2 regions of the Bacillus sp. EB106-07-01-XG149 genome follow, and region 1 is predicted to be linked to the other one. Evidence: riboswitches for the same ligand, from Rfam matches in the RefSeq annotation. Region 1 holds a riboswitch; the other holds the start of a gene.
What was found. A riboswitch is a leader RNA that binds a small molecule or an ion and turns the genes downstream of it on or off. The one in region 1 is predicted to bind thiamine pyrophosphate.

Region 1 (4,212 bases):
CTCCGGACGAAAAGCTATTTGATGTGGAAAATTTCAAAAGAGCTTTTCTTACTCGTATGTCCATTGAAGGGGATGTCGTATTAAACTACGGATACGCAAAAGGTTATAGACCGTTAATGAATTATCTACTTCATTATATGGAAATGAAAGGTGTAGATATTTCGAACAAAGATATTTTAATTACAAATGGATTTACAGAAGGATTAGACATCGTGCTATCCTCGTTATCAAAGAAATCAGGGCGGGTTATTTGTGAGAATCCAACTCACCATGCTGCATTGAAGCTTTTCCGTTTACATGGACTTGAAGTTCACGGAATTAATATGAATGAAGATGGCATCGATACGAACGAAGTAGAAAAAAGTTTGCGTGAAAAAGAGTTTGATTTCGCATATTTAATTCCTTCCTATCATAATCCAACCGGTATTGTTACGAGTTCGGAGAAAAGAACGGAACTGATGAGATTATTCTCAAAATATAAGGTTCCTATTATAGAAGATGGATTTAATGAAGAGCTACGTTATTCAGGTTCACATTTAGCACCATTATTAACTTTTGCTGGCGCTGGTAATAATGTAATTTATATTAGTAGCTTTTCAAAGGTACTTTTCCCTGGCTTACGTGTAGGCTGGATCATCGCAGATAAAGAGCTGATTCATCATTTAGAAAGTGTAAAAAGAGCAAGAACGATTCACACATCTACGTTAGATCAAGCTGTTCTATTTCAATATTTACATGAAGGATATTTTGAAAAATATTTAAAAAAGGCAAGATCAGTTTATAAGAAAAAATATGAGTTAGCTGTTGGGGCGTGTAATGAGTACATTCCGTTTCAAAGAATGACCGGTGATGGTGGACTTCATTTATTTATAGAGTTAGAAGAAAAAATTCATGCCCGCACACTTTTACAAAAGTGTTATGAGCAAGGGGTTACATTTTCTCCTGGAGATGTTTTTTATTCTGATGGAGGAGGAGCGACTACTTTTCGATTAGGATTTTCACGTCTGAAAGAAGAAGAAATAGTTCGTGGAATCAAAATAATCGGTGATACAATAAAAAATGAAATTTGGAGTTGAGGAAATGAGAATTGGCGTTATTATGGGTGGAGTATCCTCTGAAAAACAAGTATCAATTATGACTGGAAATGAAATGATTGCAAATTTAGATAAAAATAAATATGAAATCGTACCAATTACGTTAAATGAAAAAATAGATTTAATCGAAAAAGCGAAAGACATTGATTTTGCGCTGCTCGCATTACACGGAAAATACGGAGAAGATGGGACGGTTCAAGGCACGCTTGAAAGTTTAGGTATTCCTTATAGCGGGAGCAATATGTTATCTAGCGGTATGTGTATGGACAAAAATATTTCGAAAAAGATTTTACGCTATGAAGGTATAGAAACACCCGATTGGATTGAACTTACAAAAATGGCGGATCTAAATCTTGATGAATTAGATAAGTTAGGATTTCCGTTAGTGGTAAAACCAAACTCTGGTGGATCAAGTGTTGGGGTAAAGATTGTATATGATAAAGATGAATTAATTTCAATGCTGGAAACTGTGTTTGAATGGGATTCTGAAGTAGTAATAGAGAAGTATATAAAAGGTGATGAGATTACATGTTCAATTTTTGATGGAAAACAGTTACCTATTATTTCAATCCGACATGCAGCTGAGTTCTTTGATTACAATGCAAAATATGATGATGTTAGTACAATTGAAGAAGTTATCGAGCTTCCAGCTGAATTGAAGGAACGTGTAAACAAAGCGTCACTGGCTTGTTATAAAGCATTGAAATGCAGCGTTTATGCAAGGGTGGATATGATGGTAAAGGACGGAATTCCATATGTAATGGAGGTTAATACATTACCAGGGATGACACAAGCAAGTTTACTACCGAAAAGTGCAGATGCAGCTGGTATTCATTATAGTAAACTATTAGATATGATTATTGAAACTTCATTAAAAGTAAGAAAAGAAGAAGGGTTTTAAGTAGCAGTATCATGAATGTTTTTGACAGTAACATGAAGTATGTTATGATGAATACAATACGAAAATTAAATATTTATCCACTAGGGGGGCCTATTATAGGCTGAGATCAAACGAGAATTTGAGACTCTTAGTACCTGATCTGGTTAATACTAGCGTAGGGAAGTGGGAAGACATTACTATTTTATGAATAAATACTGTCACTTTCACTTTCTTTACGTTTGTAAAGAAAGTTTTTTTATTTTACAGATTTAATAACTGTGGGTAAATACTTAAATTTTATACTTTATTGGAGGGATTTAAATGAAATTTTCACAATCATTACGTCAAGAAGTAGATTCAATTTGGGAAGCTAGTTTTCATCACCCTTTTGTAAAACAACTTGGTGAAGGAACTTTAGATTTAGCTAGTTTTCGCTATTATGTGCTTCAAGATTCATATTATTTGAGTCACTTTGCTAGAGTACAAACTTTAGGAGCTGCAAAAGCACTGGAATTAGAAACAACAGCTCGTATGGCACACCATGCTCAAAATACATACGAGGCGGAATTATCTTTACATGAGAATTTTGCGGAGAAACTAGGGATAACACAAGAAGAAAAAGATAATTTTATCCCTGCTCCAACTGCATACGCTTATACTTCACATATGTATCGTGCTGCGTATGAAGGACATTTAGGCGATATCATTGCAGCAATTTTACCTTGCTATTGGTTGTATTATGAAATTGGTGAGCGTTTAAAAGAGTATCAGCCAGAAGAGCCAATTTATAACGAATGGATTTCTGCTTATGGATCTGATTGGTTCCGTACGCTAGTTGAAGAGCAAATTACAAGATTAGATACTATCGCTGAAAACGTAACAGAGTCTGACCGTAAGCGAATGAAACAGCATTTCATTATTAGCAGTCAATATGAATATTCATTTTGGGAAATGGCTTATACTTTAGAAAAGTGGCCAGTGAATACAGAAGTAGAAGATGTCATTGGATAATGAGTAGGGGTATTGCTATACATAGGTATGGATAATACCTATGTATATGATTTCATAAAAGAAGTATCGCAAAAAGACGCATCAATCTAAGTGCGTCTTTTTTCAATTTATAAAAATGAGCCTATGGAAAAATAACCTAAAAATAGGTATATGAACAAGGTGCATTATCTAGTGATAGGTCATATTTTGTAGGGGTACGTATTGAACTTAGTTTATAGCGCTATTTCTACTTAGATTTAACGAACAGAAATATAGGAAAGCATTGAAAAGGTTGAAGTTTATAAACGGAGGTCATGAAAATGAATAAGTTTCAACAAGAACTACAAGCGTTAAGCCTTAATGATTACCAATCTGGAAATATTGTGTATTGGGACCAGCAAAACCAATATCCATATTACTATATTGAAGATGATGCTCGTCGCTGTGGCGGTTGTGGTCGCTGTGGTGGTTGTGGCGGTCGCTGTGGTGGATTTCGTTGTGGTGGATTCCGTTGTATTGGTTGCTTCGGTTGTTTTGGTTGTGGCGGTTGTGGTGGCTGTGGTAGTTGTGGTGGTTGTTCTAATTGTTTTAGTGGTTTTAATGGTACTACTGATACAACTGGTACTATTGTAACATATGAATATTGATTAGAGAAAAAAGGAATCCATTTGTGAAGTATTATACAATTTTTATAAAAAAATTTAATCAAAACACATGTAGCATCCTTTAATTTAAAGAAACAATTTATCCCACCTTTTTATAAACATTGTGACTTTATTTCAAATCAACAATCGAATGTCTTTTTTATGTTCTATACCATTTATGCGATCTTTGACTTTCGTAAGTAAATTTATTGCACCAGAACCAAAAAGAAGGGCTTCTATCAGCCCTTTTTTCTTTTTTCATATTTCTCATATAATTAAACTTAATCATAAAAAAATCTTACCACCTTATAAATTTTTACAACTATGTAACTATTTTTATTAAATGCACCGCTCTAGTATACAAAATTAAGAACTTGAGATAAGGCGCTTTGTTTCTGTAAGATGTTTTTGTTTTACTTTATATTACGATTTATAGACCTGAAACCATTTTATTGTGATATAATTTGTTTTTGTCATTATGAATGTATATATGTTAGGAGTTTTTTATGGAAATCGGTTCTGAATTAAAAAATGGTCGCCACTCATTTTTTGATGGTGGATTATTCAGCTTTATTGGTTGGAGTATCCTTGGTGTACTTATTAC
Region 2 (4,212 bases), on a different contig from region 1:
AATTTATAAAAATAGCATATTTTTAGATAATATTAAGGTTTTTCAAACTGATTTATTATTAAAAGAGAACAAACACATACAATATACAACACAAACAATGGACGATGAAAAGAATGATATAAAATATAAATTATTAATTAAGCCAATAAAAGAAAAAGACGGATCAGTAACATATATTTATGCAATGGCTTCTTTACAGCCTGTAGATGAAGCAGTACAAATGGTGCAAGATTACTACATTTACATCATTGCATTTGTAGTCGTTCTCATTTTTCTAGCTTCGTTTTATTATTCAAAACAAATTGCAAAGCCGTTATTAAAAATAAATGATACGACGAAGAAAATAGCACACTTAGATTTCACAGAACAAATACCGATTACTTCAAAAGATGAAATTGGTGATTTATCGAAAAATATTAATGTATTATCTAATAAGCTCCATTCGCATATTGGACAGCTAGAACAAGATATTGAAAAGGAAAGAAAGTTAGAAAATACGCGGAAAGAATTTATTTCTGGTGTGTCGCATGAATTGAAAACACCGCTGAGTATTATGAAAAGCTGTATTTCTATTTTAAAAGATGGAGTAGCTGAACATAAAAAAGAGTACTATTTTCAGGCGATGGAACGAGAAGTAGATAAAATGGATACTTTAATTTTGGATATGCTTGAGTTAGCTAAATTTGAGTCAGGTACATATAAAATGAAAAAGGGTTTATTTTATATTGATTCAGTAATTGAAGATATATGTGAATACCTTTCTGTGGACATAGAGAAAAAAGAACTTCGTGTGCATAAAAATATATGTTCAGTTGAAGTGATGGCAAATCAAAGTCGGATTGAACAAGTCATCGTAAACTTCATTACGAATGCCATACGTTATACACCAAATAAAGAGGATATTATGATTTCCACAATAGATGAGCAGGATCGTATAAAAGTGTGTATTGAAAATAAAGGTACTCACATTGAAGAAGAACAATTAGATAAAATTTGGGACCGTTTTTATCGCGTGGATGCAGCTCGTCAGCGTTCACAAGGTGGAACGGGTCTTGGGCTAGCTATTTCTAAAAATATTTTAGAACTACACGATGCTGAATATGGGGTAAAGAATACAGAAGACGGTGTATTATTTTACTTCTACTTACCAAAAAAAGCGTAGATGGTACATGCTACGCTTTTTTTAATTTATTTTCATATTATCTTTACCTAATCTTTATTTTTAAACAGTATACTTTGGATAGAAAATGAGGTTATGTAAGGAGTCGATGAACCGTGCATAGCAAGTGGCTAAGTATAATGGTATTTATTTTCTTTTGTGCATTTATTGTATTTTTAATTGATATTACGATATGAAAAAAAGAGCGCTCATTAAGCGCCCTTTTTTTGTGTATTCATTTGATAAGCACTGATGCTTTTGAATAAGCGTGGTGAAGTAAGGAATAAAAATATAAGTAAAACTGTACATAAAATAAAAGAACCAAGCATTGTGGCACCATTTACGATTAATGAATATAGCACAGCTGATTGACCTTTCGGTGCATATTGCCCAAAGAAAATAATACCGGCAATAAAATGACAGAAATAGCGTGCAAAGCTACCAACAAATGTAGCAAGAATAATGTAACCAATAACTTTCTTTCTTTCGTTATTTTCATTGGAAGTTAAAAGTGCTTTTTGAATTGGTCGATAGAATAAACCAGCAAATCCAATAAAAGCAAAGGCAATGAAGTACTCAATAAATGCTTGAACAGGTGTTAAAATGTAAGCATCACCTACAACAATTTGTAATAATCCCCAAATTAAGCCACCTAAGAAAGCAGATTTAAAGCCCCAGCGATATGCAATAATAAAAATAGGAATCATAGCAAATGAAATGGAACCGCCTGTTGGAAGTTTAAGTGATAATGGTAAAATGTCGATAATCATGGCGAAGGCTGCAAGAATAGCAGATTCGATCATCGCTTGTAAATTGGTGTTACGCATATTGTCTCCCCCTAAAACCAAGTTGTACAAAAAAGAATAGATATCATAGGAGGATACGAAATACGTAAATAAAAAAGAGGTATGTATTTCGGACGTTTGCACAATCCCTGCGTTAGCATTAACTAACAGGTTCGAAGGGTCGGAACGAAGTGTTCCCTCTCAGCGGCATGGCTCCCCCTGTGATAACGAGATTCTTTATTTGCTATTGTTTATTGTAAGCGAAATGGATGAGAATGGCAAATAAATACGGTATGACAATTATTGAAATAGAATTGTAGTGAAATGTTAATAAATATGAAGCAAAAGGGTATAGTACAAGAGAAATAGATTGTGCTATAATTTTTCTGAAAATAATTATCATTCTCTTCTGAGGGGGAAGGTTATGAGCTTAGTAGATATTAAAATCGGTGAGAAAGTGCTAGTAAAAAGTGTTCAGTCTTTAGATTATTTACTAAAGAGAAGATTGGCTGCTTTCGGTCTTTCTGAAGGAAGCGAACTTCGCATGAAGCAAAAAGCGATGTTCAAAGGTCCTTGTACATTGGAGTGTCGTGGACAGTTAATTAGTATTCGTCATTGTGACGCGAAAATGATAAAGGTGGAATTAGCGTGAATAAGGTAGCTTTGCTAGGGAATCCGAATACAGGAAAGACATCATTATTTAATGCACTTACTGGTTCTTATGAGTATGTAGGGAACTGGAGCGGTGTAACAGTAGAAAAGAAGGTTGGTAAATTAAAAGATAAGCAAGGGACATTAATTGATTTACCAGGTGTTTATGATTTGAATCCAGTTTCGCGTGATGAAGGTGTCGTTACAAATTTTCTACTAACAGACGAATTTCATCATATGTTAAATATAGTGGATTCTTCGCAATTCGAGAGAAATATGCATTTAACGTTGCAATTACTTGAATTTGGAAAGCCGGTTTCAATTGGATTAAATATGGTCGATGTGGCAAAGCAACGAGGCATTGTAATTGATGTAAAACGATTATCAGAACTATTAGGTGTAACAGTCGTTCCTGTCGTTGCAAGAAGTGGAAAAGGCTGTGAAGAACTACTTGCTACTCTTAAAGAAAATGACAAAAACGAGAAAAAGCCATTCATTATTTCATATGGTGTACAAATGGATGAAGGAATTGGAGAGGTAATAGCTCTTTTAGAGACAGCGAATTATAAGCATCCAAGATGGTTAGCCCTGCAATTTTTAAGCAATAACGAAGTAGTAGAAAAAGAAATGAAAGCATTACCAATTTGTAAGGAACTTGTAGCCATTCGATCTCGCTTAGAAGGAAAACTTGATTGTACGTTGGAAGAGCACATTTACAAAACTCGTGAAGCGTATATTGAAAAGTTAAAAACAAATGTTATGAAGCATGAGAAAGAAGGAAAAATTCCTTTTTCGGAAAAAATTGATAGATTAATTACACATAAAATTTTAGGACTTCCAATCTTTTTAGCAGTTATGTTTTTTATTTTTCAGGTTACGTTTACGTGGATTGGTACACCTTTATCGGATATGTTAGATGGCTTTTTTGGTGGACAGCTTACAGATTGGGTGACGGCTGGTCTCACAAGTGTTGGAGCTTCTGATTTTATTCAAGCACTCGTTACAGAAGGTATTATTGCCGGTGTTGGTGCAGTATTAGTATTCGTTCCACAAATCTTTGCACTATTCTTTTTCATTTCATTATTAGAAGACTCAGGATATATGGCGCGAATTGCAGTTGTTATGGATCGAATTATGGAGTTCTTCGGTTTAAACGGAAAAGCGTTCATTCCGATGATTATCGGTTTTGGATGTAATGTTCCAGGTATTATGGCAGCGAGAACGATTGAACAAGAAAAAGAACGTTTACTTACAGTTCTTGTAACACCATTTATGTCTTGTTCAGCGCGTTTACCTGTATATGCATTATTTGCGGGAGTGTTCTTCCCTAATAGTCAGGCAACTGTTGTATTTTCTTTATATGTTGCAGGTATTGTTCTTGCGTTATTAGTTACAAAAATTATGTCTCTTACTATTTTAAAAGCGGAAAAGTCTATTTTCGTCATTGAACTACCTCCTTACCGCGTGCCACAAGCGAAAACGTTATGGCTAAGCACGTGGGAGAAAGGGAAAGGATTTGTTCGTAAAGCAGGTACATTCATCTTCGGTGGTTCTGTTGTCATTTGGTTATTAAACTATGCAGGTCCATCAGGATTTGGTGTTGATATGGGAGACAGT

Region 2: another riboswitch for thiamine pyrophosphate. It lies ahead of thiT (energy-coupled thiamine transporter ThiT); the one in region 1 lies ahead of tenA (thiaminase II).

Annotation. Positions count from the first base shown of each region.
Region 1 covers NZ_JBYTDP010000001.1:415,980-420,191, reverse strand. Annotated here, with positions in the region: gene pdxR (MocR-like pyridoxine biosynthesis transcription factor PdxR) at 1-1,076, shown strand, start outside; gene ddlB (D-alanine--D-alanine ligase) at 1,081-1,995, shown strand; TPP riboswitch at 2,068-2,173, shown strand; gene tenA (thiaminase II) at 2,296-2,985, shown strand; gene AC3WTA_RS02240 (heterocycloanthracin/sonorensin family bacteriocin) at 3,279-3,611, shown strand; gene AC3WTA_RS02235 (DUF898 family protein) at 4,115-4,212, shown strand, end outside.
Region 2 covers NZ_JBYTDP010000002.1:1,071,296-1,075,507, reverse strand. Annotated here, with positions in the region: gene AC3WTA_RS11790 (sensor histidine kinase) at 1-1,162, shown strand, start outside; gene thiT (energy-coupled thiamine transporter ThiT) at 1,372-1,986, opposite strand; TPP riboswitch at 2,073-2,174, opposite strand; gene AC3WTA_RS11780 (FeoA family protein) at 2,369-2,596, shown strand; gene feoB (ferrous iron transport protein B) at 2,593-4,212, shown strand, end outside.